2 regions of the Pseudomonas sp. DR48 genome follow, and region 1 is predicted to be linked to the other one. Evidence: riboswitches for the same ligand, from Rfam matches in the RefSeq annotation. Region 1 holds a riboswitch; the other holds the start of a gene.

Region 1 (14,727 bases):
ATCGATGCCGATGCTGTCGTGCTTGTTCAGGTTCAGTGCCAGGCGCAGCTTGGTGCCCACGCCGTCGGTGCCGGAAACCAGCACGGGCTGCTTGTAGCCGGCCGGGATTTCGCAGAGGGCGCCGAAACCGCCCAGGCCGCCCATGACTTCCGGGCGCGCAGTGCGCTTGGCGACGCTCTTGATGCGTTCGACCAATGCTTCACCGGCGTCGATGTCTACACCGGCGTCCTTGTAGCTCAGGGAGGGTTGCTTGCTCATGATCCAGGCCTTTAGGGGGGATTCAGGGGTAACGACCGAGTCCAGTGGGACCGCTGAAACTAACGAAGGCGAGTGCCGTCCGCGAATTTCAGGGTGCCCGGCTGTTGCCGGTCTGCGAAGGCGCGCGATTTTATCAGGCTTGAGGGGCAGCGGCCATCCTCAGGCCGACGGCAGGGGCATATCGGTTGAAAAAAACCGTTATTGCCCGTGTTGGTCGCCTCCTTGATGGCTGTATAAGGTATCGCGATTAACCGTCTATCGTTATGACAGTGCGAAAACTTCGTCAGATCGTGGTGAATGTTTTGCGCAGGGCGGTGGTCACAGCCTTGCTCGATCGTCTTCATGCGGTCTGTTCCAGCCGCTCTTGTCGTCAGGAATCTTCCATGCGTTTTATTTCCAGATATGTGTTTGCAGGCTGTTTGTCACTGGTCAGCCTGGCGAGTCATGCCGAAACCGTCAAAGGCCTTTATCAGGTGCGTGAGCCGGTCAGTAGTCAATCGACCGAGGAGCGTGATCAGGCGACACAGCGCGCGCTCGACACACTGGTGTTGCGCCTGACAGGCGATCCGAAGGCGGTGCAAAGCCCGGGGCTCGCCCCGTTGCGCAAGGACCCGCAGCAGATCATCAGTCAGTACGGTTTTGACGCCGGCCCGCCGCAGGTGCTGAAAGTCGATTTTGACCCGGCAACCACCGAGCAGGCGCTGCGCCGGGCCGGGCTGTCGTTGTGGGGCGCGAATCGGCCGTCGATTCTGAGTTGGTGGCTGACCGACTCCGTCGAGGGTTCCAGCCTGGTGGGCGATGGTCAGGCCAGCGCCGCGCCGCTGCGTCGCGCGGCTCAACACCGTGGTCTGCCGCTGCGATTGCCGTTGGCGGACTTGAGCGAACAACTGGTCGCCACGGCACCCAATCTTGAAGGCACGGATGCGACGCCACTGCGCGCTGCATCGGACCGTTACAACGCTGACGCCTTGCTCGCGGTGCATGCTCGTGAAGAGGGTGGTCAGTGGCAGGCCAAGTGGAATTTTTGGCTGGGCGACAAGAAAGAGGCGGGCAGCGTGCAGGGCGCGGATCAGGCCGCTGTGGCCGATGCGGTGATGCTGGCCGTCAGTGAGCGACTGGCGCCGCGGTTTGTCGTCAAGCCGGGTGCTTCGGGCGAACAATTGCTGGAAGTCCAGGGCATGAACCTGGAGCGATACGCCGCGCTCGGACGCTTGCTGGAGCCGTTTGGTGCGCATCTGCAAAGCGTTGACGGTGAGCGCATTCTCTATCGGGTCAGTGGCAGCGTTGAACAGTTGCGTTCGCAGCTGTCCCTGGCGAAGTTGCAAGAGGTTCCGGCTGGTCAGGCACCTGCACCGGCGACGCCTGTACAGCCGCTGGCCGAGGGTTCGGCGCCAGCGGTCGCGCCAACCCCGGCACCGGTGCCGCAGCTGCGATTCCGTTGGTAAGGTTTTCTTTCTTTATATAGATGCATATGGAGTGGTACATGGCCGATACGCGGCGTTGGTTCTGGTTGGGTGGAGTGGTTCTGCTCTGCGCGTTTGTCTGGTTGTTGCATCCGATCCTCACACCATTTCTGGTTGCGTTGCTGCTGGCCTATCTGTTCGATCCGCTTGTTGACCGGCTGGAGAAGGCCGGCCTGTCACGCACCTGGGGCGTGGTGGCGGTATTCACGCTGTTCAGCCTGATCTTCACGACGCTGCTGCTGGTGTTGGTGCCGATGCTCGCCAAGCAGTTGTTTCGCTTGTATGAACTGGCGCCGCAAATGCTCGACTGGTTGCAGCACACCGCACTGCCATGGGCGCAGTCGAAATTCGGGCTGTCGGATAACTTCTGGAAGTTCGACAAGCTCAAGGCGGCGATCAGCGAACACATGGGCCAGACCACCGACATTGTCGGGGTGGTGCTGAGTCAGGCGACGGCTTCGGGCCTGGCGTTGATCGGCTGGCTGGCCAATCTGGTGTTGATCCCGGTGGTGAGTTTCTACTTGCTGCGCGATTGGGACGTAATGGTGGGCAAGATCCGCGGCTTGCTGCCTCGGGATCGTGAAGAGCGTGTCGTCATTCTCGCGGGCGAGTGCCACGAGGTGCTTGGGGCGTTTGTTCGCGGGCAATTGCTGGTGATGCTGGCGTTGGGCGTGATTTACGCTACCGGGCTGATGCTGCTGGGGCTGGAGCTGGGGTTGTTGATCGGAATGATCGCAGGCCTGGCGGCGATCGTGCCGTACATGGGCTTTGTCATCGGGATCGGCGCGGCATTGATTGCCGGCCTGTTCCAGTTCGGTGGCGATCTCTACCCCATGCTGGGTATCGTCGCGGTATTCATGGTCGGGCAGGCGCTGGAAGGGATGGTGCTGACGCCGCTGTTGGTGGGTGACCGGATCGGTTTGCATCCGGTAGCGGTAATCTTCGCCATTCTGGCGGGTGGCGAGCTGTTCGGTTTTACCGGTGTGCTGCTGGCATTGCCGGTGGCCGCGGTCATCATGGTTCTGGTGCGCCATGTGCATGATTTGTATAAGGATTCCGATATGTACAGTGGGGTCGACGAACCGGAGCTGTAAGGTGCGTTGATGACCCGTCGCGGGCGGCCCGGTTTCATGCCGGGCTGACCTGCTTCCCTTGCGCCGCTGTCACATCCCCCGCCAAAGAAACTGTCATAAAACCCGGGCGCTAACGCAAACCTTTGATTTTGCTTATGGTCTGTCGCATTGTGCGACCCGCCTCACGGGTATAAACTTCGCAAACTTTACACAGAGGCCACTAACGGTTCCTTTGGAACTGTTCAGTCAGCATGAAACCGATTCAGCTGCCCCTAGGTGTGCGTCTGCGTGACGACGCTACCTTTATCAATTACTACCCAGGCGCCAATGCCGCTGCACTCGGCTATGTCGAGCGGCTATGCGAAGCCGATGCCGGCTGGACCGAAAGCCTGATTTATCTCTGGGGCAAGGACGGGGTAGGGCGTACGCATCTGTTGCAGGCGGCTTGCCTGCGCTTCGAGCAACTGGGGGAGCCTGCGGTGTATCTGCCGTTGGCCGAGCTGCTGGATCGCGGCATCTCGATCCTCGATAACCTTGAACAATACGAATTGGTCTGCCTGGATGATTTGCAGGCGGTCGCCGGCCGTGCGGATTGGGAAGAGGCGCTGTTCCATCTGTTCAATCGTCTGCGCGACAGCGGTCGACGTCTGCTGATTGCGGCCTCGACTTCGCCACGGGAATTGCCGGTCAAGCTGGCGGACCTGAAATCGCGCCTGACACTGGCTCTTATTTTCCAGATGCGTCCGCTCTCGGACGAAGACAAATTGCGTGCCCTGCAGCTACGTGCTTCCCGTCGCGGCCTGCACCTGACCGATGAGGTCGGGCATTTTATTTTGACTCGCGGCACCCGCAGCATGAGTGCACTTTTCGAGCTGCTTGAGCGCCTCGATCAGGCCTCTCTTCAAGCTCAGCGCAAGCTGACCATTCCGTTCCTGAAAGAAACTTTAGGCTGGTAAAACCCAAGCCTGGCTGGGGTTTTGGCATATTTCAGGCGCCAGAAAATGCGCTTTCCTACAGGCTGTAGGCTGCGCAGGCGTCTAAAAGGGGCTTAAGCGCTTAGATGTTTACGCGAAACCGGGAAGTCACATAAAGTTCGATTGAATTTGCAAATGAGGATGATAGCGGGCATAGTCGCGGCTTCTTCACAACTAATCAGCCACGGTCGTGCCCATGCTAAAGCGCTTCGCACCCCTCGTGCCTCTCGCACTCGTCACCCTGTTGTTCGGTTGCGCTGCCCACTCTCCAGTGTCCCAGCAAGAGCAACAACAACAGTTCAAAAATTCAATGACCGCCCAGTCTTCTTCCGTTCTTTTCCAGGAAGAGCTTTACCAAGACGGCGTGGCCACCGATAAAGAACTGGCAAACTTCGCCGATGGCAAGTCATACCAGCTTCCGGTTCTGGCCGACAGCATCCTCGAACGTGGCATGTCCCTGATCGGTACCCGTTACCGTTTCGGTGGCACCTCCGAGGCTGGCTTCGATTGCAGCGGTTTCATCGGCTATCTGTTTCGTGAACAGGCCGGCATGAACCTGCCGCGTTCCACTCGCGAAATGATCAACGTCGACGCGCCGCTGGTGGCTCGCGGTGCGCTGAAGCCGGGTGACCTGCTGTTCTTCGCCACCAATGGTCGTCGCGGTCGTGTCAGTCACGCCGGGATCTACCTGGGTGACAATCAGTTCATCCACTCCAGCAGCCGCAAAAGCGGTGGTGTCCGGGTCGATAGCCTGGGCGACAGCTACTGGAGCAAGACCTTCATCGAAGCCAAGCGCGCCCTCGCGATGGCCCCGACCATGGTCACCGCGCGCAAGTAAATATTCAGTCTGTCGCCACCTCGGTGGCGACAAAACGTCTCTCCGCAAGGGAGTAGACGGACAACTTGTAAGGCGAACTTAAAGTCTTACTTGAAGTTTGGCCCATAGGCGCTAGAATCCTGATCTATTATTGATGGCAAACCGCCTGCGTCCTGCGCAGGCGGTTTTCTTTTCAGCCCTTTCGGCAGAAAAAAGTCGCCGCCAGATCAGGATGTTCTGTTTATGACTATGTCGGCCCGCCTCGCACTCATGTTCTTCGCAGCGCTGCTCAGCGCCTGCGCCAGCCATGCACCGCCGCCTGCTCCGGTGGTGGTCCGGGCGCCGATTGTCTTCGGCAATCCGCAACCCTTTTCGCCCGAGGCGGAAGACGTGCTGTTCCGCGCGCTCGGCCTGGTGGGTACGCCATATCGTTGGGGTGGCAACACGCCGGATTCGGGTTTTGATTGCAGCGGCCTGATCGGCTACGTCTACCGTGATGTCACCGGCATTTCCCTGCCGCGCACCACTCGCGAGTTGATCACCATGCAGGCGGCCAACGTTGGCAAGGAAGGCTTGCAAACCGGCGATCTGATTTTCTTCGCCACCAACGGCGGTTCCCAGGTCAGCCATGCCGGGATTTACGTCGGCGAAGGTCGTTTCGTCCATGCGCCGGCCACCGGCGGCACCGTGAAGCTTGACAGCTTGTCCAAGGCTTATTGGCAGAAAGCTTATCTGAGCGCCAAGCGCGTTCTGCAGCCTGAGCACTTGGCGCGCAACCCATAACGTTCTCTCCGAGGAGGGTGTCATGACCGCTCGCACACTCAATCTCGATGATTCCCTGTATCAATACCTGCTCGACGTTTCCCTGAGGGAAACGCCGCTGCTCAAGCGCCTGCGTGATGAAACCCAGGCGCTGCCGATGGCTCGCTGGCAGGTGGCGCCAGAGCAGGGGCAGTTCCTCGCTTTGTTGATCAAGCTCATGGGGGCCAGGCGCGTGCTGGAAGTCGGTACGTTCACCGGTTACAGCGCCCTGTGCATGGCCGCAGCGTTACCCGATGACGGTTCGTTGATTTGCTGTGATATTCCGGGCGACTACAACGCCATCGCGCTGCGCTACTGGCAGGAGGCGGGCTTGGGCCAGCGGATCGATCTACGTCTGGCGCCGGCGCTGGAAACGCTCACCAGGCTGGATGAGCCGGGGCAGTTCGATCTGATTTTCATTGATGCCGACAAGTCCAACTACCCCAATTATCTCGAGCATGCATTGCGTCTGTTGCGCGTCGGAGGTCTGGCGGTGTTCGACAACACGCTGTGGAGCGGGCGAGTGCTGGAGAACAATCCCGAGAGTGCGGACACGCGAGCCATCCAGGCGCTCAATCGTGCCTTGAAGGATGACTTGCGTGTGGATCTGTCGTTGTTGCCATTGGGTGATGGACTGACGCTCTGCCGCAAACGCTGATCCCTGTGGGAGCGGGCTTGCCCGCGATTGCGGTGGGTCAGGTAGCATGAATGTTGAATGTGCCGACCTCATCGCGGGCAAGCCCGCTCCCACAGGTATGCGTACATTGCAGTTACTTCGCGATCGAAACGCGCCACACCTTGTTCCCGACATCATCGGCCACCAGCAAATCCCCTTGCTGATCGATCACCACGCCCACTGGCCGGCCCATGGCTTTCTCGTCCTTGTTAAGGAACCCGGTCAGCACATCCACCGGCTTCCCGTTTGGTTTGCCTCCTGCGAACGGCACAAAAATCACTTTATAACCACTGTGCGGCTCGCGGTTCCATGAGCCGTGCTGGCCGATGAAGGCGCCTTCCTTGAATTGCGCCGGCAGTGTGTTGCCCTCGGCGAACGACAATCCCAGCGACGCGGTGTGCGGGCCAACCGCGTAATCCGGTGCGATCGCCTTGGCCACCAGGTCCGGGTTTTGCGGTTCGACGCGCACATCGACGTGCTGGCCGTAATAGCTGAAAGGCCAGCCGTAAAACGCGCCATCCTTCACTGAGGTGATGTAGTCCGGCACCAGATCGCTGCCGATTTCGTCGCGCTCGTTGACTGCCGTCCACAGGGCGCCGGTGTGCGGCTCCCAGGCCAGGCCGTTGGGATTGCGAATCCCCGAGGCGAAAATTCGGTGATTGCCGGTGGCCCGATCGACTTCCCAGATCGCCGCGCGACCTTCTTCCTTGTCCAGGCCATTTTCACCGACGTTGCTGTTGGAACCCACGGTGACATACAGCTTGCTGCCATCCTTGCTGGCGATGACGTTTTTGGTCCAGTGGTGATTCAGCGTGCCACCCGGCAGATCGACCACTTTGATGGGCGGCGACTTGATTGCCGTGTCGCCATTTTCATAGTGAAAGCGCAGCAAGCGGTCGGTGTCGGCGACGTACAGGTCATTGCCGACCAAGGTCATGCCGAAGGGCGAGTTGAGGTTCTCCAGGAACACCGTGCGGGTTTCGGCGATGCCGTCATGGTCCTTGTCTCGCAGCAAGGTGATGCGATTGGCGCTGGGGACGCCAGCGCCGGCACGGCTCATGACTTTTTTCATGACCCAGCCTTTAACGCCTTTGCTGTCATCGGGTTTGGGTGGCGCGTTGGTTTCAGCCACCAGCACGTCGCCGTTGGGCAGCACATAAAGCCAGCGCGGGTGATCGAGTCCTTCGGCGAACGCGGCCACTTGAGTGCCTGCCGCGGCAGTGGGTTTTGCACCGGCTGGCCAGCCGATCGCCGGGGCGATGTTCACCGTCGGAATCAGGGTTTTGTTCGGTTCGGGCAGCTTGGGTGACGGGCCGGTGCCGTCGGTGACTTGCAGGCTGGAGGTATCACCACACGCGGCGAGCCCTCCTGCGAGCGCGATAACGAGAACGAGCTGGGGCTTGCGCATACTGATCTTCCCTATGAATGCAGTGACTTAATCATAGAGAAGATCAGTGGTGCGATGGTTCAACCCATCAGCCGCGGGCTTCCTTGAGCAGCACGGCGATGCCGGGATGATAATTGCCGGCTTCGCTGCGCAACTTGCGGTAGGCGTACGGGAAATACCAGGCCACGGCGCAGCAGTGTTCCTTTTGCAGGTCGTCGACCATGTCCTGAAGTTCCTCCGGTGTCGCGCTCTGCTGGGCCTTTTGCGGCGCCACGAACAGACAGCCGAGTTTCAGGTCGCTGGCGTAGCTGATCCGTTTGGCATCGCAGGTAATGTCCTGCAATGCCTGCGTCAGGTTCAGGTTGTTGACCCGTGGCCAACGTTGAGTGGCCTGGAGGTAGGCGCGCTCCTCGGGGGAGGCGATAAACAGATCGGCGCGACCATTGCGGTCGCCTTCTTCGGTTTGCTTGCGCGTCGGGGTCTGTTGCAGCGTGACCATTTCTGCCATCCACGCCGCGGCCGCGAGCAGGCCAAGGTTGGCTTTTTCGTCGTACCAATAAGGTGTGTCGTTATCACCGCGCACCGCGTTGTAGCGGTCGATACAGTCAAACCAGCGCTCCAGTACCGGGCGCAGGAATTCCAGCTTCGGATTGCTGATGATCATGCCTTGCATGTGGCTTACCCTTGTTATTGTGATGTGGGATTGTGGCTCTTTGATATCATTGCGGCGTGCATGGCACAAGATTGGCGTCATATTTTTGATCGGCGGCCGATATTCGCCGGGCGGCACCCCGGCTTTAATTGACGCTCCACCCCCAACCCTCTAACCTTCGCGGCTTGTTTCAGGTGCTCTGTGGCCTTGGTCGACAGAGTGAAACAGGGAAGCCGGTGAGTGCGTTGGTTCAACTCATGAACAGCACGATCCCGGCGCTGCCCCCGCAACGGTAAATGAGTGAAAAGCTGCGCTTTGAGCCACTGTGTCGACTGACATGGGAAGGCGCGCAGTCAGGCGAAAGCCGCTCATGAGCCCGGAGACCGGCCTGATTCATCCAGCGGCATCACGGTGGGCGATGCCAGGCTTCTTGCCGTCTATTCTTGTGCCTGCCCGCCGTTATCCAGCCTCAACGGAGAGCTCCCCCATGACTGATTCCCCCGATCGTGACGAACGCCATCTGGCGCGCATGCAGCGCAAAAAAGCCGTGATCGACGAACGCATCGCCAATTCCCCGAACGAGTGCGGCCTGTTGCTGGTGCTGACCGGCAACGGCAAAGGCAAAAGCAGCTCGGCCTTCGGCATGCTCGCCCGCTCCATGGGCCACGGCATGCAGTGCGGTGTGGTGCAGTTCATCAAGGGCCGCAACAGCACGGGCGAAGAGCTGTTCTTCCGCCGCTTTCCGGAGCAGGTGCGTTTTCATGTGATGGGCGAGGGCTTCACCTGGGAAACCCAGGACCGTCAGCGCGACATCGCCGCCGCTGAAGCGGCTTGGGCGGTGTCCCGTGAATTGTTGCGCGATCCGTCCATCGGCCTGGTAGTGCTGGATGAGCTGAACATCGCCCTCAAGCACGGTTACCTCGACCTTGATCAGGTGCTCACTGACTTGCAGGCACGTCCGCCGATGCAGCACGTGGTCGTCACCGGTCGCGGCGCCAAGCCGGAAATGATTGAACTGGCCGACACCGTCACCGAAATGGGCGTGATCAAGCACGCGTTCCAGGCCGGGATCAAGGCGCAAAAAGGCGTCGAGCTGTGAATACTATTTTATGAAAAGCATACGTCATTGCCCGGCAGTACTGATCGCCGCGCCGGCTTCCGGTCAGGGCAAGACCACCGTCACCGCCGCGTTGGCCCGTTTGCATCGCAATCAGGGGCGCAAGGTTCGCGTGTTCAAATGCGGCCCGGATTTTCTCGACCCGATGATTCTTGAACGGGCCAGCGGTGCGCCGGTGTATCAGCTGGACATGTGGATGGTCGGCGAGCAGGAAAGTCGTCGGCTGTTGTGGGAAGCGGCCGGTGAAGCCGACCTGATCCTCATCGAAGGTGTCATGGGGTTGTTCGACGGCACGCCGTCGAGCGCCGACCTGGCACGGCACTTTGGTGTGCCGGTGCTTGGGGTGATTGATGGCACCGCCATGGCGCAGACCTTCGGTGCGCTGGCGTTGGGATTGGCCAAATATCAACCGGACTTGCCGTTTGCCGGGGTGCTGGCCAACCGCGTCGGCACATTGCGTCACGCGCAATTGCTCGAAGGTAGCCTGACCGAAGGCTTGCGTTGGTACGGCGCCTTGTCGCGGGAAACCGGGATCGAATTGCCGAGTCGCCATCTCGGTCTGGTTCAGGCCAGTGAGTTGAATGACCTCGATCTGCGCCTCGATGCGGCCGCCGAATCACTGGCCAGCAGTTGCGACGTGGCGCTGCCACCGCCCGTGGAGTTCGCGGCACCTGAAATAATCGTTGCCGAGCCTTTGCTGGCCGGCGTGCGCATCGCCGTGGCCCGTGACGAGGCGTTCGCGTTCACCTACGGCGCGAGCCTGGATTTGCTGCGGGCCATGGGCGCCGAATTGTCGTTCTTCTCGCCAATCCGCGACAGCCAATTGCCGGAGGCTGACAGCCTTTATCTGCCAGGCGGTTATCCGGAATTGCACCATGTGGCGCTGTCGCGGAACACATCGATGCTCGACGCGATCCGCGCGCATCATGCTGCCGGAAAACCGTTGCTGGCCGAGTGTGGCGGAATGCTGTATCTGCTGGACTCGCTGACCGACGTCGAAGGCACGCGTGCCGAACTGGTCGGCTTGCTCAAAGGCGATGCGGTGATGCAAAAGCGTCTGGCGGCATTGGCGTTGCAAGCGGTGGAACTGCCGGAAGGTTCGCTGCGTGGCCACACCTATCACCATTCGCTGACCAGCACCGAGCTTGAGCCGATTGCCCGGGGCCTGAGCCCGAATGGCGGGCGCGGGGCGGAGGCGGTTTATCGTGAGGGGCGGATGACGGCCTCTTATGTGCATTTTTATTTTCCGTCGAATCCTTCAGCGATAGCCGCATTGTTTGCGCCAAAACTTGAGGCCGCCATCGCGAGCAAACCCGCTCCCAAAGTTGACCAGGTTTCGTCAGGTTGTACTCCATCTAATGTGGGAGCGGGCTTGCTCGCGAAGAGGCCATGACTGACAACGCATTCAGCCAGTCAGAACGCGATGCAGTCTACCGAGCCATCGCCGAACGCCGCGACATGCGCCACTTCAGCGGCGGCACGGTAGAGCCCGAGCTGCTGCGGCGCCTGCTCGAAGCCGCGCATCAAGCGCCAAGCGTCGGCCTGATGCAGCCCTGGCGTTTCATTCGCATCAGCGACCGGGCCCTGCGCGGCAAAATCCAGTCGCTGGTTGAAGAGGAGCGCATCCGCACCGCCGAAGCCCTCGGTGAGCGCACCGACGAATTCATGAAGCTCAAAGTCGAAGGCATCAACGATTGCGCCGAGGTGCTGGTCGCTGCGCTCATGGATGATCGCGAACGGCATATCTTCGGGCGTCGCACCTTGCCGGAAATGGACATGGCCTCGTTGTCCTGCGCGATTCAGAACCTCTGGCTGGCCTCTCGCGCCGAAGGGCTGGGGATGGGCTGGGTGTCACTGTTCGAGCCGCAAGCGCTGGCGGATCTGCTGGGGTTGCCGGCCGGGGCCAAGCCGTTGGCGGTGCTTTGTCTTGGGCCGGTCAAGGAATTCTATCCAGCGCCGATGCTGGTGCTCGAAGGGTGGGCGCAGGCGCGTCCGCTCAGTGAGTTGCTGTATGAAAATTATTGGGGAGTGAGTCAATGAGTGTGGCGTTATTGAGTGTCGCCGCAGTGGCGCTGGACGCGCTGCTGGGTGAGCCCAAACGCTGGCATCCGCTGGTGGCTTTCGGCCGTTTTGCCGATCGCATCGAACAACGTTTCAACAATGAAGGGCGCGGCTGGCGCAGCCACGGCGTCACTGCCTGGGTGATCGCTGTCGTGCCGCTGACCTTGCTGGCCACGGCATTGTCCTGGGCGCCTTACGTCGGCTGGATCGTCGAGATCCTCGCGCTTTATTGCGCGCTCGGCATGCGCAGCCTCGGTGAACACGTCGAGCCGGTGGCCAAGGCCCTGCGCAGTGATGATCTGGTTGAAGCGCGCACACGGGTCGGCTATCTGGTCAGCCGTCAAACCAGCGAACTGGATAAAACCGAAGTCGCCCGCGCCGCCACTGAATCCGTCCTGGAGAACGGCAGCGATGCGGTGTTCGCCGCGTTGTTCTGGTTTGCCGTGGCCGGTGCGCCCGGTGTGGTGCTCTACCGTTTGAGCAACACCCTGGACGCGATGTGGGGTTATCGCAACGAACGCTTCGAACGCTTTGGCTGGGCGGCGGCGAAGATCGACGACGTGCTCAACTACATTCCTGCACGGCTGGTGGCGTTGACCTACGCGCTGCTGGGCAAAACCCGACTGGCGTTGAAATGCTGGCGCAGCCAGGGCCCGACCTGGGACAGCCCGAACGCTGGCCCCGTGATGGCGGCCGGTGCCGGCGCGCTCGGCGTCGAACTTGGCGGGGCGGCTATCTATCACGGTGAACTGCATCAACGACCGCAACTGGGCGAGGGCGTGCCGGCGGATGCCGACTCCATCGACCGTGGCTGGCAATTGGTCCAGCGCGGGGTATGGTTATGGTTGCTGATCCTCTGCGTGGGGGCTGAATTCTATGCTTGAGCACGGTGGTCGCTTGCGCAAGGCAGCGCTCGAATACGCTATTGCAGAAGCCGACTGGCTGGACCTGTCCAGTGGCCTCGCGCCCTGGCCGTTCCCGATCCCTGAGATCCCGTTGCGGGCCTGGGCGCGATTGCCCGAAACCGATGACGGTCTGGAGCAGGCCGCTTGCGACTATTACGGCACAACCCAGGTGCTGCCGGTCGCCGGTTCGCAGATGGCCATCCAGTTGTTGCCGCGTTTGCGCCGCGCCGGCAAGGTCGGCGTGCTGTCGCCCAGTTACGCCGAACATGCCGAAGCGTGGCGGCGCAACGGCTATATCGTGCGTGAAGTGCTGGAGCAGGAGGTCGATTTCTATCTCGACAGCCTGGACGTGCTGGTGGTGGTCAATCCCAACAACCCGACGGGCCTGAGCCTGACCCCGAGTCGTCTGCTCGACTGGCATGCCCGACTGGCGTCACGCGGTGGCTGGCTGGTGGTGGACGAGGCGTTCATGGACAACACACCGATGTTGAGTCTGGCGCCTTTTACTCACCTTGTCGGCCTGATCGTGCTGCGCTCTTTTGGCAAGTTTTTTGGTCTGGCCGGTGTGCGGCTGGGCTTTGTACTGGCGGAGCGCAAATTACTCAAATTGCTCGCCGAGCAGGTCGGGCCCTGGGCAGTCAGCGGGCCGACCCGCGTGGTGGGCCAAGCGTGTCTGCTGGACACCGAAGGCCACGTCCGGCAGCGCCTGCGCAGCGAAGCGGCGAGCGAGCGCCTGGCGCGGTTGCTCGAACAGCATGGCCTTCAACCTCAGGGCGGCTGCGCCTTGTTTCAATGGCTGATCACCGAGCGCGCCGAAGTCCTTCACGACTTCATGGCGCGGCGCGGCATCTTGCTGCGCTTGTTCGCCCACAACAGCAGCCTGCGTTTCGGCTTGCCTGGCGATGAAGCGGATTGGCAGCGTCTCGAGCAAGCATTTGTGGCCTACGACAAGGAAACCCAATGACGACGTTGATGGTGCAGGGCACCACGTCCGACGCCGGCAAAAGCACGCTGGTGACGGCGCTGTGTCGATGGGTCACGCGTCAGGGCGTGCGTGTGGTGCCGTTCAAACCGCAGAACATGGCGCTCAACAGTGCCGTGACCGCCGACGGCGGCGAGATCGGTCGCGCCCAGGCAGTGCAGGCTCAGGCGGCTAATCTGGAGCCGCACACCGACATGAACCCGGTGCTGCTCAAACCCAACAGCGACACGGGTGCGCAGGTGATCATCCATGGCCGCGCGGTCACGACGATGAACGCCGTCGCCTATCACGACTACAAAGCCATCGCCATGCAAGCGGTGCTGGCCTCCCATCAACGATTGAGCGCTGCCTATCCGGTGGTGATGGTCGAGGGCGCGGGTTCGCCCGCCGAGATCAATCTACGTGCCGGCGATATTGCCAACATGGGCTTTGCCGAAGCGGTGGATTGCCCGGTGGTGTTGATCGCCGACATCAATCGTGGCGGGGTTTTCGCCCATCTGGTGGGCACGCTGGAACTGCTGTCGCCGACCGAGCAGGCGCGAGTCAAAGGCTTCATCATCAACCGTTTTCGCGGCGACCTCGCGTTGCTGCAACCGGGTCTCGACTGGCTGGAAGCGCGCACCGGCAAACCAGTGATCGGCGTGCTGCCGTATGTGATGGATTTGCACCTGGAAGCCGAGGACGGCATCGATCAGCGCCAGACCGACAAGGCAGACCAGGTGTTGAACGTGGTGGTGCCGGTGCTGCCGCGCATCAGCAACCACACTGATTTCGATCCGCTGCGCCTGCACCCGCAAGTGAACCTGCAATTTATCGGCCCCGGCCAGGCGATTCCTTCGGCTGACCTGATCATCCTCCCCGGTTCAAAAAGCGTGCGCAGCGACCTCGCGTACCTGCGGGCCAATGGCTGGGATACAGCGATCAGTCGTCATTTGCGGTACGGCGGGAAAGTGCTGGGGATTTGCGGCGGCCTGCAAATGCTTGGCGAGCACGTACATGATCCGCTGGGCCTCGAAGGCGCGCCGGGTTCCAGTGCTGGCCTGGGGTTGCTGGCGTTCGAAACGCAGCTCGAAGAAGAGAAGCAATTGCGCAATGTGCGCGGTCGTCTGGTGCTGGAAGATGCCGAGGTCAGCGGCTATGAAATTCATGCCGGCGTGACCACCGGACTGGCGCTGGAAAACGCCGTCGTGCAGCTGGACGACGGTCGCTGCGACGGTGCGCAAAGTGCTGACGGGCAGATTATGGGCACGTACCTGCATGGTCTATTTGAATCCCCGGCGGCGTGTAGCGCTTTGCTGCGCTGGGCGGGTTTGCAGGAAGTGCAGGACGTGGATTATCACGGGTTGCGTGAGCGCGATATCGAACGGTTGGCGGATTTGGTGGAGAAGCATCTGGATACCGCGCTGCTGCGGAAACTCTGCGGGATTTGAGGTGAGTTTGAATGCCTCATCGCGAGCAGGGACGACATAGATCAAATGTGGGAGCGAGCCTGCTCGCGATGACTGAAGTTGCCACACCGCCAATTGAAAGGATGAAACCATGCTGCAACTGATCCTCGGCG
Region 2 (14,727 bases), 1.5 Mb from region 1:
TTCATCCGCAATACCTCACGCGTTTGCTCAGCGAACTGGCTGATGACGATGCGATCTTCACCGCCGACGTCGGCACGCCGACTGTCTGGGCCGCGCGCTATCTGAAAATGAATGGCAAGCGCCGACTGCTGGGCTCGTTCAATCACGGCTCGATGGCCAACGCCATGCCCCAGGCGATCGGTGCACAAGCGGCGTTCCCGGACCGGCAGGTCATTTCACTGTCCGGCGATGGCGGTTTCAGTATGCTGATGGGTGACTTCATCTCGTTGGCGCAGTTGAAGCTGCCGGTGAAAATCATCGTCTACGACAATGCCTCACTGGGCTTCGTCGCCATGGAAATGAAATCCAGCGGGCTGCTCGATACCGGCACGGACCTGCACAATCCAGACTTCGCCGCGATGGCCAACGCCATGGGCATTCTCGGGATTCGTGTCGAAGATTCCGAGGCGCTGGAACCGGCGTTGCGCCGTGCGCTGGCCCATGACGGCCCGGTGTTGGTCGATGTGGTGACGGCGACTCAGGAACTGGCGATGCCCCCGACCATCAAGCTGGAACAGGCCAAGGGCTTCAGTTTGTACATGCTCAAAGCGGTCATGAGCGGGCGTGGGGATGAGGTGATAGAGCTGGCGCGGACTAATTGGTTTCGCTGAATAATGCGTCGACCCCATCGCGAGCAGGCTCGCTCCCACACTGGATCTCTGGCGGTCACAAAATCCTGTGGGAGCGGCGCTTCGAGTTGCCCGCGATGGGACCTTAAGCGGCATAACAGTCAGACCGAAATCAGCTCATCAATGTGCCGATAATCCGCTGCCAGCGCCGCGGCCAGCTGTTTTGCCCGACCGAGCCGAATCGGACCTCGCTCAATATCAATCAGCAGCCCCGGACACTCCAGCACCGACAGCACGGGCCATTCTTTGACCCGTCCATCGGTCACCAGCACCAGCCTTTGCTGCTCCGCCGGGAAGCGCTTCTGCCGTGTCGCCAACCAACGGCCCGCCTCCCCCAGCGCCGCCAGCAACGGCGTACCGCCGCCCGCGCCCAAGCCATCCAGCCAGGCGCGCAGGCTCATCGAGGCTTTCAAACCTTGCACCTGCCATGTCGGTACGTTGCCACTGGCGGTGAGCAACGCCAGACGTGCGCGTTGTCGGTAAGCGTCGTCGAACAGTTGCGCGAGCAAGCCCTTGGCATCGCTCAACGCTTGATGGCGTCGGGTCGAGGCCGAGGCATCGACAATCACCAGCCACAGTTCATGGGGGAACCGGGTGCGCTGGTGGAACAGCAGATCTTCATGCTGACGCGGACGCCCCTTGAGCAAGGTGCCAGGCCAATCGATCGTGCCGCTGCGCGCGGCGTGACGCCTGCCCTGTTTACCGTTGGCGAGGCGTCCTGCGCGGGGTCTGGCATTCGCCCCCGCGTCAGATCGAGGGCGAATGCCTAGGGCTTTTTTGGCCAGCTCGGCACTTCACGTCGTGCGCCGACCGGCAGCGCCTGGGCGGGCATTTCGCCCCATTGGCCCTGGCCTTCGCTGGGGCTGGGGTTGGACGCTTGTGCGAAGGGAGGCTGATTGTTTTGCGGTGCCGGAGCTGAATGCTCGCGACGGCGATGGCGCAAGGCAAACTCGGCGACGGCGTCGATGTCTTCCTCGGCGATGGAGTTTGCCCCGCGCCATGCGGCATGGGCCCGGGCGGCGCGCAACCAGACCAGATCGGCGCGCAAACCATCGACGCCAGCGGCAAAGCAGCGCTCGGTAATCTGCGCCAGCGCTTCGTCATCCAGTGGGATGCTCATCAGCGTGTCACGCGCCGTCTGGCAACGTTCGCGCAGCGATTGCTGCTGGCTTTCCCACTGCGCGCAGAACGCTTGCGGATCGCTGTCGAAATCCAGCCGTCGACGGATGATCTGGCCACGTTCTGCCGGTGCGGTGTGGCCGCTTAGGGCGACGTTCAAGCCGAAACGGTCGAGCAATTGTGGACGCAGTTCACCCTCTTCCGGGTTCATGGTGCCGATCAGGACGAACTTCGCCGAATGCCGATGGGAAATGCCATCGCGCTCGATCAGGTTGGTGCCGCTGGCAGCCACGTCGAGCAATAGGTCCACGAGGTGATCGGGCAGCAAGTTGACTTCATCGACGTACAGCACGCCGCCATCGGCCTTGGCCAATACGCCGGGGGAAAATTGCGCCCGTCCTTCGCTCAACGCGGCGTCGAGGTCGAGGGTGCCGACCAGCCGTTCTTCGGTGGCGCCCAAGGGCAAGGTGACAAATTGACCGCTGGCGAGCAGGTCCGCGAGGCCGCGAGCCAAGGTCGACTTGGCCATGCCACGCGGGCCCTCGATCAGCACGCCGCCGATTTTCGGGTCGATGGCGGTCAGGCACAAGGCGAGCTTCAAGTCATCGGCGCCGACCACGGCACAGAGCGGGAAATGCGGGGTGTCGGTCATCATTAAATCTCGGTCATGGTCGCTGATCCATCATCAAAATGTCAGAGGCACTTGTACCCCTGTGGGAGCGGGCTTGCCCGCGATAGCGATATTTCATTCACATGGATGGCGACTGACACGGCCTCTTCGCGGGCAAGCCCGCTCCCACAGTTCAAGCGCGTCAGCTGTCTTCTTCTATATCCAGCAATAAATTCTCCAGCGCCTCGCGGTACTCGCCCGGCGCCTTCCACATCCCCCGCTGCTGCGCCTCGAGCATGCGCTCGGTCATGTCGCGCAATGCAGCCGGATTATGCTCACGCACAAAGTCCCGAGTCGCCGGATCGAGCAAATAGGCGTCCGCCAGCAACGCATATTGATGATCGTCGATCAGTTGCGTCGTCGCATCGAAGGCGAACAGGTTATCGACCGTCGCCGCCAGTTCAAAGGCCCCTTTGTAGCCGTGACGCTTCACGCCGTCGATCCACTTGGGGTTGGCCGCACGGGAGCGGATCACCCGGTTCAGCTCTTCTTTGAGCGTGCGAATCTTCGGCAAGTCCGGCTGGCTGTGATCGCCGTGATAACTGGCGGCCGCTTCGCCGCTAAGGCTTTCCACGGCGGCGAGCATGCCGCCCTGGAACTGGTAATAGTCGTTGGAGTCGAGCAAGTCGTGCTCACGATTGTCCTGGTTCTGCAGCACGGCCTGAACCTGACTCAGGCGCTGGGCGAATTGTGTCCGGGCGGCGGTGCCTTCATCGGAGCCACCATAAGCGTAGCCACCCCAATTGAGGTAAACCTCGGCCAGGTCCTCGCGGCTTTGCCACAACCGACCGTCGATGGCACCCTGCACGCCGGCGCCATAAGCACCGGGTTTGGCGCCGAAGATGCGCCAACCGGCCTGCCGTTTGGCCGCCTCTTCATCCAGCCCCGAGTGCATCAACGCTTCACGCTCGGCACGCACTTTGGCGGCCAGCGGGTTGAGGTCGTCCGGCTCATCAAGGGCGGCGACCGCTTGCACCGCCGCGTCAAACAGACGAATCAGGTTGGCAAAGGCATCGCGAAAAAATCCCGAGACGCGCAAGGTCACGTCCACGCGCGGGCGATCGAGCAGGCTCAATGGCAGGATTTCGAAATCATCGACCCGCTGGCTGCCCGTGGCCCAGACCGGGCGCACACCCATCAGCGCCATCGCCTGGGCAATGTCGTCACCGCCGGTGCGCATGGTCGCGGTGCCCCAGACCGACAGGCCGAGCTGGCGCAAGTGATCGCCGTGGTCTTGCAAATGCCGCTCGAGAATCAGGTTGGCAGACTGGAAACCGATGCGCCACGCGGTGGTGGTCGGCAGGTTGCGCACGTCCACCGAATAGAAATTGCGCCCGGTCGGCAGCACGTCCAGGCGACCGCGACTGGGTGCGCCACTGGGGCCGGCCGGGACGAAACGACCGCTCAGGGCATCGAGCAAGCCGCGCATTTCCGCCGGGCCGCAAGCGTCCAGGCGCGGGGCGACGACGTCTCGCAGGCTGTCGATGATGGCGCTGACGTCCGACAAACCGGCCTTTTGTGGGAGCGGGCTTGCTCGCGAAAGCGGTGAGTCAGGTAAATCAATATCGACTGACACTCCGCTTTCGCGAGCAAGCCCGCTCCCACAGGGTATCGGGGTGGCTTGAGGCTGGTTTAATGTCTGCGAGATCAGTTGGGCGGCGAACAGTTCGAGGCGTTCGCGGGTGTCACCCGCCGTACGCCAGGCTTCATCGTTAAGTGATTGCAGTTCAACGGGACGCGGTCCGGTCCAGGGTTCGGCCAGCGTACAGTCCAGCGGATCGAAGCCCAGCGCGAAGTCCTTGGCCAACGCCCGCAACAAACTTGATTGCGCGCCACGGCCATCGCCACGGGGAATACGCAGCAACGCCAGCAACGTATCGATGCGCAAGCGTCCGGTCGGCGATTCGCCAAAGATGTGCAGGCCATCGCGGATCTGCGACTCTTTCAAGTCACACAAGTACGTATCCAGTCGCGGCAGCCAGATCGCCGCATCGGCATCGCTGTCGAGCTTCTCGTCCAGCTGCAGCTCGCGATCGATGTGGGTGTCGCGCACCAGTTGCAGGATGTCGCGCTGCAATTCACGGGCACGGCGCGGATCGAGCATTTGCGCTTCGTAATACTCGTCGGCCAGCAGTTCGAGGTTGCGCAGCGGACCGTAGGTTTCGGCGCGGGTCAGCGGCGGCATCAAGTGATCGATGATCACCGCTTGTGTTCGGCGCTTGGCCTGGGCGCCCTCGCCCGGGTCGTTGACGATAAACGGATAGATATTCGGCAGTGGCCCGAGCAATGCATCAGGCCAGCAGTTTTCCGACAGACCGACGCCTTTGCCCGGCAGCCATTCGAGGTTGCCGTGCTTGCCGACGTGAATGACGCCGTGCGCGCCGTAGGTATTGCGCAGCCAGAAATAGAACGCCAGGTAGCCGTGGGGCGGCGCCAGGTCCGGGTCGTGGTACACCGCGCTCGGATCAACCTGATAACCGCGCGCCGGCTGGATGCCGACGAAGGTCAGGCCGAAACGCAGTCCGGCGATCATCATCCGCCCGCCACGGAACATCGGGTCATTGTCGGGCGAACCCCAGCGTTCCAGCACCGCTTGCCGATTGGTCTCGGGCAAGGCGTTGAACATCCGGTTGTAATCGTCCAGCGCCAGGCTCTGATGACACGGACGCTGGTCGAGGGTATCGAGGTCGTTGCTGACGCCGCCGAGTAATAGCTGGATCAGCGCGGTGCCGCTTTCGGGCAAGTCGGCCGGCAGCGGATAACCTTCTTGATGCAGCGCGCGAAGGATGTTCAGCGCGGCGGCCGGGGTGTCGAGACCGACGCCATTGCCAATGCGCCCATCGCGAGTCGGGTAGTTGGCGAGGATCAGCGCAATGCGTTTTTCGCTGTTTGGCAGGCGTGCCAGATCGATCCAGCGCCGCGCCAGTTCAGCGACAAAATCCATGCGTTCAGGCTGCGCGCGATAGCAGACCACGTCCGACTGACTGCGCTCACTGCGCCATGCGAGGTCCTTGAAGCTGATCGGCCGGCTGATGATCCGGCCATCCAGCTCCGGCAGCGCGATGTGCATGGCCAAGTCACGCGGGCCGAGGCCTTGTTCACTGGCACGCCAACCCGGCTCGTTGTCCTGAGCGCAGATCGCCTGAATCACCGGGATGTTGCGACGAAACGGTCGCAGGTGCGGGGCTTCGGGGCTGGACTGGGCGAAACCGGTGGTGTTGAGAATCACCGAAGCCGAGACGTGGTCCAGCAGGTCCTCGACCACTGTCAGGCAGCCGGGCTCTTTCAAACTGGCCACGGCAATGGGCAACGGGTTCAACCCCGCTGCCTGCAAACGCTGGCAGAACACATCGATAAACGCAGTGTTCGCTGCCTGTAAATGCGAGCGGTAAAACAGCACCGCCGTCACCGGCTGATCGGCTCGCCAGTCGGCTTGCCAGTCTTCAAGGTCGGCGGGGCTTTTTTGCGGGTGGTAAATCGCCGTGCGCGGCAGGGTTTGCGGCTCGGCCCAAACATAATCGCGGGCCAGCCAGCGATTGGCCAGGCAGCGGAAAAAATCCAGGGCATTGTTCATGCCGCCCTGACGCAAAAACTGCCAGAGACGATCGCGGTCTTCCGCGGGGACGGTGCTCAGGTCGCTGAGTTCCGGGTCCGGGCGATCATCGCCCGGCACCAGAATCAGCTGCACACCCTGCTCCGCAAGTTGCACCAGCCGTTCGACGCCGTAGCGCCAATAGGCGATGCCACCGTGCAGCGAAATCAGAATCACCTTGGCGTGGCGCAGCACTTCGTCGACGTACAGATCGACCGAGGCATGGTTCTGCACCTGCATCGGGTTGGCCAGGCGCACGCTGGGGTAATCGTCCGGCAGCTGCTGCGCCGCTTCGGCGAGCAGCGCGAGGCTGGAATCGCCGCTGCACAGGATCACCAGCTCGGCGGGGGTTTGTCCAAGGTCGGCAATATTGTCATCCGACACGAAACCGCCGGGCTGGGTCCTGAGCAGGTGCATGGCTTACACGCTGAGCGCGGCGCGCAATTGCGCTTCAAGCAGGACAGCGTCCAGTTCCTGGCCGATCAGCACCAGACGCGTGGTGCGCGCTTCGGCGGCGCCCCACTGACGGTCGAAATGCTTGTCGAAACGCGTCCCCACGCCCTGGATCAGCAGGCGCATCGGTTTGTTCGGGATGGCAGCGAAACCTTTGACCCGCAGGATGCCGTGCTGGACCACCAGTTGAGTCAGCGCGTCCAGCAGCAGGCTTTCGTCGGCTTGCGGCAGTTCGATGGAGATCGAATCGAACGCATCGTGGTCGTGATCGTCTTCGCCTTCATGGTGGTGGTCGTGATGGCTGTGACGGCTGTCGATGTGTTCTTCGGAGCCGGCGCCAAGGCCGATCAGCACGTCCAGTGGCACGCGGCCGCTGCTGGCTTCGATGACTTTGACGGCTGGCGGCAATTCTTCGGCGACTTCCAGGCGCACCCGGGCCAGGTCTTCAGGGCTGATCAGGTCGGCCTTGTTGAGGATCACCAGGTCGGCGCTGGCCAGTTGGTCGGCGAACAGCTCGTGCAATGGCGATTCGTGATCCAGGTTCGGGTCGAGTTTGCGTTGGGCATCGACCTGGTCCGGGAAGGCAGCAAAGGTGCCGGCAGCGACGGCCGGGCTGTCGACCACGGTGATCACCGCGTCAACGGTGCAGGCGCTGCGAATTTCCGGCCACTGGAAGGCTTGAACCAGAGGCTTTGGCAGCGCCAGGCCAGAGGTTTCGATGAGGATGTGGTCGAGGTCGCCGCGACGCGCCACCAATTCGCGCATCACCGGGAAGAACTCTTCCTGGACGGTGCAGCACAGGCAGCCGTTGGCCAGTTCGTAGACGCGGCCGTTGGCTTCTTCTTCAGTGCAGCCAATGGAACACTGCTTGAGGATTTCGCCGTCGATGCCCAGTTCGCCGAACTCGTTGACGATCACCGCGATGCGGCGACCCTGAGCGTTGTCGAGCATGTGCCGCAGCAAGGTGGTTTTGCCCGAGCCGAGGAAGCCGGTAACGATGGTGACGGGAAGTTTGGCCAGTGTTTTCATCGGATGCCCTTTGGCAAGGTGGCGGGCATACGGGACGACAATCGCTGCGACGGATGCGCGCGCGGAAGAGTTCGCCACCGGATCACCCCGCCCGGTTGTAGTGAGAATCTGTGTCGAGGCAGGTCTCCTGGCTGACGGTGTGCCAATGGCAGACTGGCATTCGCTGCGCCTTCCCGCGAACCCGTTGTGCAGGGTTTGCAGTGGCGTGGCAGCGAACATCACCGTTCACAGTTGCGGGGGCAGCCGCGGCATCGACCGCGTTCCCTTCTTAGCTTCGGCAAACGCCGAAGAACCTCGAAAGCGCAAGGCTACGCATCGTGTGGGGGCGGGTCAATCGTTGACCTGCCCAATGATCGTTCCCACGCTCTGCGTGGGAATGCAGCCCGGGACGCTCTGCGTCCCTTCGCAGCCGAACGCGGAGCGTCCGTTGAGGCATTCCCACGCAGAGCGTGGGAACGATCAACCAAACGAGAAACCATGCCAATTGACTACCCCGCCCCGCCCATGCTCTCCTACACGCCTTGTTACGGGTGCCCTTCACAGGGTGAAACGGGAAACCGGTAAATCATGTGCTTTACTCAAAGCCATGTCAGTCCGGTGCTGCCCCCGCAACGGTAAGCGAGCGGAGCGTCAGATCCACTGTGCCAGCAGTTCGGCATGGGAAGGTGACGCTTGCAGGTTCAGGCGCAAGCCTTGACCCCTCGTGAGCCCGGAGACCGGCCCGCAACACAAAGTGACCATTACGATCACTGAATAACAAACCCGCGGTGGGCGGGCGCTGTTTGAACCTCTGCGTGCCCGTTCGCAGGGGTCTTCCATGCGCTCTATTCACCCACTGACAGACCAGAGGGATGCGCCATGTCGATCATCAGCAGCACCGGCAGCCACGCCGACAAGAGCACCGCCAGCACCACCACGACCCTGTCTCAACGCCTGACCGCCGCCGTGTTTGCGTCGATCCTGGGTGCGAGCCTGGTCTATTTCGCCGGCTTTTCGCACATTGAAGCGGTGCACAACGCCGCGCACGATACCCGACACAGCTCCGCGTTCCCGTGCCATTGAGGCCAGCCGAGATGATCAAGCGTATTGCGCAAACCGCGGGTTTCACCGGGTTGCTGGCCGCGTTGCTGCTGACCCTGCTGCAAAGCTTCTGGGTGGCACCGCTGATTTTGCAGGCCGAGACATACGAAAAATCCGAACCGGCTGCGGTTGAAGTCCACGAACATGCCGCCGGCACCGCTGCTCACACCCACGATGCCGAAGCCTGGGAACCAAAAGACGGCTGGCAGCGCGTGCTGTCGACCACCGGCGGCAATCTGGTGGTGGCCGTCGGTTTCGCCCTGATGCTGGCCGGTCTCTACACCTTGCGTGCACCGACCAAAACCGCTCAAGGCCTGCTCTGGGGCCTGGCAGGTTACGCGACGTTCGTGCTGGCGCCGGCCCTCGGCCTGCCGCCTGAACTGCCAGGCACCGCCGCGGCCGATCTGGCGCAACGGCAAATCTGGTGGATCGGCACGGCCGCCTCTACCGCTGTTGGCATCGCGCTGATCGTGTTCAGCCGCCACTGGCTGATGAAGATCCTCGGCGTGGCCATTCTGGTGGTTCCGCATGTCATCGGCGCGCCACAACCGGAGGTGCATTCGATGCTCGCTCCGCAAGCCCTGGAAACCCAGTTCAAAATCGCTTCGCAGCTGACCAACCTGGGATTCTGGCTGGCCTTGGGCCTGATCAGCGCCTGGTTGTTCCGTCGCAAAAGCGATGGCCAATACCACGCATGACGGATACCAGCACAGCGCCGACTTTAGTGGTCGGCCTGGGCTGCCAGCGCGGCTGCCCCGTCAGCACGCTGCGGGCGTTGCTCGATCAGGCATTACAGGCGCATAACATCGCACTTCACCAGATCAAGGCCCTGGCCAGCATTGACCTGAAGCGCGAAGAACCTGGCCTGCTCGAACTCGCCGAACAACTCGCGTTACCGCTGATGTATTTCAGCAGTGAAGAACTGGACGTTTATAAAGCGCAACTCAGCCATCATTCGGACATCGCCTTCGAACGCACCGGCTGTTATGGCGTAGCGGAAAGTGCCGCACTGGCCCTGGCCGAACAACTGGCCCAGGCCCCGGCAAAGTTGCTCATTTCGCGACAAAAATACGCCCAGGCAACCCTGGCATTAGCCTGCGCTGCGTAAAATCCCCGATAATCCCTGCCCTCGATCATGAGCAATCTTCATCTGAAGCCTTGCCCAGCCCCTTTTTTGACAGGAACCGACGATGACCGTCTATTTCATTGGCGCAGGTCCCGGCGACCCGGAACTGATCACCGTCAAAGGCCAACGACTGATTCGCAGTTGCCCGGTGATCATCTACGCCGGCTCTCTGGTGCCCGCCGCCGTCCTCGAAGGCCATTGCGCCGAACAAGTGGTCAACAGCGCCGAACTGCACCTGGAACAGATCATCGAACTGATCAAGACCGCCCATGCCAACGGCCAGGACGTGGCGCGGGTGCATTCGGGTGATCCGAGCCTGTATGGCGCGATTGGCGAGCAGATCCGTTACCTGCGCGAGCTCGACATTGCATTTGAAATCATTCCTGGTGTCACGGCGACCGCTGCCTGCGCGGCGCTGCTGGGGGCGGAGCTGACGTTACCGGATATCTCGCAAAGCGTGATCCTGACCCGCTACGCCGACAAGACGGCGATGCCGGCGGGTGAGGAGCTGGGCAGTCTGGCGCAGCACGGGGCCACGATGGCGATTCATCTGGGGGTCAATCACCTGGAGAAAATCCTCGTCGAATTGCTGCCGCATTACGGCGCAGACTGCCCGATCGCGGTGATTCACCGGGCGACCTGGCCGGATCAGGATTGGGTGGTGGGGACGCTGGCGGACATTGCAGAGAAAGTCCACGCCAAGGGATTTCGCCGCACGGCGTTGATTCTGGTGGGTCGGGTGTTGGGCAGTGATCACTTCAGTGAGTCATCGCTGTACCGCGCCGGGCATGCGCATTTGTATCGGCCCTGAAGTGATCGTTCCCACGCTCTGCGTGGGAATGCAGCCCGGGACGCTCCGCGTCCCAACAGCGGACGCAGAGCGTCCATTGAGGCATCCCCACGCAGAGCGTGGGAACGATCATGAACACATCGATCACCCATAAAAAAACGGCGCTCACGGGGCGCCGTTTTTTTGTCTGCAGCGAACACCTTACTCAGTAGTAGGCGTTTTCTTTCTGCGTGTGGTCGGTCACGTCGCGCACACCCTTGAGCTCGGGAATGCGCTCGAGCAAGGTGCGCTCGATGCCTTCACGAAGGGTGACGTCGGCCTGGCCACAGCCTTGGCAACCGCCGCCGAACTTCAGAACGGCGATGCCGTCTTCGACCACATCGATCAGGCTGACCTGACCGCCGTGGCTCGCGAGCCCCGGGTTGATCTCGGTTTGCAGGTAGTAGTTGATGCGCTCGTTGACCGGGCTGTCAGCGTTGACCATCGGGACTTTGGCGTTTGGCGCCTTGATGGTCAGCTGGCCGCCCATGCGGTCGGTGGCGTAGTCGACTACCGCGTCGTCCAGGAAGGCTTCGCTGAACGAATCGATGTAGGCAGTGAAGCTTTTCAGCCCCAGCGCCGTGTCTTCAGGTTTTTCTTCGCCCGGCTTGCAGTAGGCAATGCAGGTTTCGGCGTACTGGGTGCCAGGCTGGGTGATAAAGACGCGGATGCCGATGCCCGGGGTGTTCTGCTTGGAGAGCAGATCAGCCAGATAATCGTGGGCGGCGTCGGTAATGGTAATAGCGGTCATGGAAACTCCTCGCAGGCTTGGGCGCAGTTTACGCCAATCATCGCGCCGTACAAAGTCCTAGTATTTTTGTCGGGAAAGAGCCGGCACCGCTTCAACCGCCGGTTCGCCGTCAATCCACTCTTTAAGCCACCGATAGCTGCGTTTTTCCACCCATTCGAAACTTGCCCAAGATGCCAGACCGATAGTCGCCACGCAAACGACGAACATCACGTAGGGATTTACCCCATAACGCTGTGCGACAAATCCACCGGCAGACAGCACCAACACGTGCATCAGGTACACCGAGTAGGAACAATTACCCAGCAGTTCAAACACCCGGTTGTTCTCGACGTAACGCTCCAGCGAGATGCACGCCATCACCAACACCGCACTCGGCACGCCCCAGGCCAGGAAACGCGGCGCTGGCGCCCAGTGATAAATGGCCAGCAGCGCGCCACCAATGCCCAGCAGCGGCAGCCACAAACCCGGCTTGATCCAGCCACGACGGTAAATCATGCCGATGGCGATCCCCAGCAGGAACTCATAAACGATGTCTGATCGGTAGAACTCGCTGACCCAGCCATAACCGGTCCAGGCCTGGCATACCGCAAACAGCAGTGCCGCGACAATCAATAGCCGCAGGTGCAAGCGGAACAACAACGCCCAGCCGAACAGCAGGTAGAAGAGCATTTCGTAGTTGAGGGTCCAGCCGACGTTGAGGGTCGGATAAATCCCGTAGCCGCCGGGATTCTGCGTAGGAATGAACAACAACGACAGCAGGAAATGCGACCAGTCGACGCTTTGATCCGGCAATACCGGGCGGGCAAACACCACCACCAGCGCCATCAGCGCGGTGTACAGCCAATACGCCGGGACGATCCGAAACAGTCGATACAACAGAAATCGCGTCGGCGGCAGCGACTTGCCTTCGGTCGAGAGGAAGATCACCAGCCCACTGATGACGAAGAAAACGTCGACACCCGCCGCGCCCTTGTCGATGAACATCTGCCCCACCGGGCCACGGGCCTGGAAGTCGAAGAAAATCTGCATGAAATGGTGGCAGACCACCGCCCAGGCGGCGATGGCGCGCAGGGCTTGTACTGAAATCAACATGGATGGCCCTCTGATCGCAATCCGCAACCCACCGCAGATCCCACAAGGGATGGGTGGCGCCTATGAAATCCGACACCAGCCCATCCTCAAAGGTCGATCAAAGATTCTCGTAGCGGTTCATGTCCAGTACGCCCTCTTCCACCGGATCGGTCTCGTGGATGTAGAGACTCAGGTCATGGAAGTAAAACCAGAACTGCGGATGACTGCGGCGAATGCCCCAACGCTTGACGATGCTCTCGAAACTGCTCGCATCCCTGGCATTTTCCATCGCGTCCACGAACGCCGGCACCTGCTCCGCCGGAATATTGAACATGAAGTTCGGATAGCTGCTGAGCACGCCCGGGAAAATGGTCAGGGTGTCGAGGCCAGGCTGATAGCGCAGCGATTCGCCGAGCAGGAACGCCACATTGCTGTGGGCGCGGTTGCGCAACAGGCTGTACATCTCACGTTTGCCGCTCGCGGTTTCAATGCGCAGCATCGTCGCTTCCGGCAACTGATCGATGACCTTCAAACCCGCCGCCGGGCGCGACGCCAGGCGGCTCAAGGCTTGTTCGGCATTTTGCAGCGCCGGGTCGATGTTCGGCCGCGAACAGTAAGCGCCGTCGCACCGGTTGATCGGATCGGGCTTGGCATTGAGCTCGCCGTAACGGGCCAGCAGTTGCATCGCAAAGTCGCGTTTCGGGTCTTTCTTGTCGAGTTTGAGTGCCGTCGGCTTGTCGTTGTCGATGGCCTCGTAATCGAGCCACATCTTGAATTTTCCGCTGGTCTGGTACCAATCGTCGAGATACCCGTTGCGCGAGTCAGCGGGCATCAGGCGCAGGAAGTTCTGCTCGGCACCGTTGCGGATGAGGTCGAAATACAGCCGCGTTTGCGCCTGATGGGACACATTGCCGAATACATCGAAGTTGACCGCCAGTTGATAATAGGTGCGTTCCAGCAGCGGAAAGTCGAACAGCCAGATGGTTTGCGGCACATCGCCGATCAGGCCCTTGTTCACCGACGCACTGTCGAAGTGCCGAAAGATACTCAGCAGCGCGTTGTCGTTGCCAGCCCACAACGTCGACCAGCTCGGTGCCGGCGCATCGGCATAACTGTCCCGGCGCAGTGCCTCGTACTCGTTGCGTTTGTTGCGGTAGTCGTGCCACAGGCTCAGGACACTGCCGACGTCGTCGTTCTGGCCCGGCATTGCCAGCAACGGCGTGGCCTGGCCGCGGTAGTTCGGATCGGTGATGTACAGATCGTGCTCTGGCGCCTGGAACAGCGCCCAGAAGTTGTCGCGAATCACATCCGTGGCGATCTGCCCGCGGCAGACCGGACCGCGGATGAAGGTGCGCACAAAGTATTCGGCGTTATCGAGCATGAACTGGTAACGCGCCTGCGCCGGGATCGCCTCAAAGGTGGTAAACGGATTGGCTCGACGCTCCGGGCCATAACCCGGCAAGGCGTTGACCTGCCAGTTGCCGTTGTAAAACAGGCTTTTGATCCGCGCCATCTTCGCCGCGCTCAGCGGATAGGTGATGTGGGTCTTGTGCACGATCACCCCCTGCACCGGCCACAAGCGGTAATACACTTGGGTGCCGGGGTCGTCGTTCGGGCGACGGGTGTTGATCAGGTCGATCGGCTGGCCGGTCGGAGTTCGCGAACGCACCCACTGGAAGAAGTGCCCCGGTTCACCGTCCTTGAAGTACAGATGCGCGAGAAACCAATGCTCGAACAGCCAACGCCCCACCAGGCTTTGCCGGGCGCCCGGTGAGTTGAGCAGGTTTTCCCACTGCACCACCTGCATGGCCTCGTTGGCGCTCGGGACCAGACCCTGTTCATCGATTGGCGCACCGGAGGCCAGCCAGCGTTGCAACGTCTGGTACTGCTGATCGGTCAGGCCAGTGACCGCCAGCGGCATGCCTTCTTTGGGATGTGTCCCGGCATAGCCTTCGAATTCGGCCGGCATGGCGCAGGTGTTTTCCCGGTTAAGGCCGAGGACGATCTCGTCAGGCAACCTGGCGTTGGGTTGCAGCGGGGTTTTATGGCCCAGCTCAAGCATCCGCGCCATCAACGCCGCTTGACTGCCCTGGGCATCGAGCACCGAATAAAAGCCCTTTTGCTGCCAGGCACGTTTACCGAATGCATCGTAAAACAGGCGCGTCGGCGCGCTAGCCTGGCTGCGATCGCCGTCATAGACCGGGACCTTGGTCGCGCCACGCGCCGCCCCTTCGCTGCTGCCCAGATTGAGCTGACAGGCGGAGTCGTAGCAGGCATGGCAGGCCACGCACTTTTCGGTGAAGATCGGCTGGATGTCGCGGGTATAGGAAAGCGCCGTA

What was found. Region 1 has a riboswitch for cobalamin ahead of cobO (cob(I)yrinic acid a,c-diamide adenosyltransferase). Riboswitches for the same ligand answer to the same signal wherever they lie in the genome.
Region 2: another riboswitch for cobalamin. It lies ahead of K5K95_RS24015 (CbtB-domain containing protein); the one in region 1 lies ahead of cobO (cob(I)yrinic acid a,c-diamide adenosyltransferase).

The regions. Positions count from the first base shown of each region.
Region 1 covers NZ_CP081946.1:3,810,079-3,824,805, forward strand. The annotation lists gene purM (phosphoribosylformylglycinamidine cyclo-ligase) at 1-258, opposite strand, end outside; gene K5K95_RS17220 (DUF2066 domain-containing protein) at 642-1,703, shown strand; gene K5K95_RS17225 (AI-2E family transporter) at 1,742-2,815, shown strand; gene hda (DnaA regulatory inactivator Hda) at 3,046-3,750, shown strand; gene K5K95_RS17235 (C40 family peptidase) at 3,965-4,606, shown strand; gene K5K95_RS17240 (C40 family peptidase) at 4,829-5,368, shown strand; gene K5K95_RS17245 (class I SAM-dependent methyltransferase) at 5,391-6,044, shown strand; gene K5K95_RS17250 (PQQ-dependent sugar dehydrogenase) at 6,157-7,470, opposite strand; gene K5K95_RS17255 (hypothetical protein) at 7,538-8,122, opposite strand; cobalamin riboswitch at 8,277-8,508, shown strand; gene cobO (cob(I)yrinic acid a,c-diamide adenosyltransferase) at 8,589-9,200, shown strand; gene K5K95_RS17265 (cobyrinate a,c-diamide synthase) at 9,211-10,611, shown strand; gene bluB (5,6-dimethylbenzimidazole synthase) at 10,608-11,258, shown strand; gene cbiB (adenosylcobinamide-phosphate synthase CbiB) at 11,255-12,163, shown strand; gene cobD (threonine-phosphate decarboxylase CobD) at 12,156-13,148, shown strand; gene K5K95_RS17285 (cobyric acid synthase) at 13,145-14,596, shown strand; gene cobU (bifunctional adenosylcobinamide kinase/adenosylcobinamide-phosphate guanylyltransferase) at 14,706-14,727, shown strand, end outside.
Region 2 covers NZ_CP081946.1:5,293,160-5,307,886, reverse strand. The annotation lists gene poxB (ubiquinone-dependent pyruvate dehydrogenase) at 1-650, shown strand, start outside; gene K5K95_RS24035 (vWA domain-containing protein) at 770-1,315, opposite strand; gene K5K95_RS24030 (ATP-binding protein) at 1,435-2,439, opposite strand; gene cobN (cobaltochelatase subunit CobN) at 2,600-6,466, opposite strand; gene cobW (cobalamin biosynthesis protein CobW) at 6,470-7,531, opposite strand; cobalamin riboswitch at 7,631-7,843, opposite strand; cobalamin riboswitch at 8,043-8,271, shown strand; gene K5K95_RS24015 (CbtB-domain containing protein) at 8,390-8,593, shown strand; gene K5K95_RS24010 (CbtA family protein) at 8,605-9,309, shown strand; gene K5K95_RS24005 (cobalamin biosynthesis protein) at 9,306-9,719, shown strand; gene cobM (precorrin-4 C(11)-methyltransferase) at 9,802-10,548, shown strand; gene nfuA (Fe-S biogenesis protein NfuA) at 10,733-11,317, opposite strand; gene K5K95_RS23990 (acyltransferase family protein) at 11,375-12,409, opposite strand; gene K5K95_RS23985 (fatty acid cis/trans isomerase) at 12,507-14,727, opposite strand, start outside.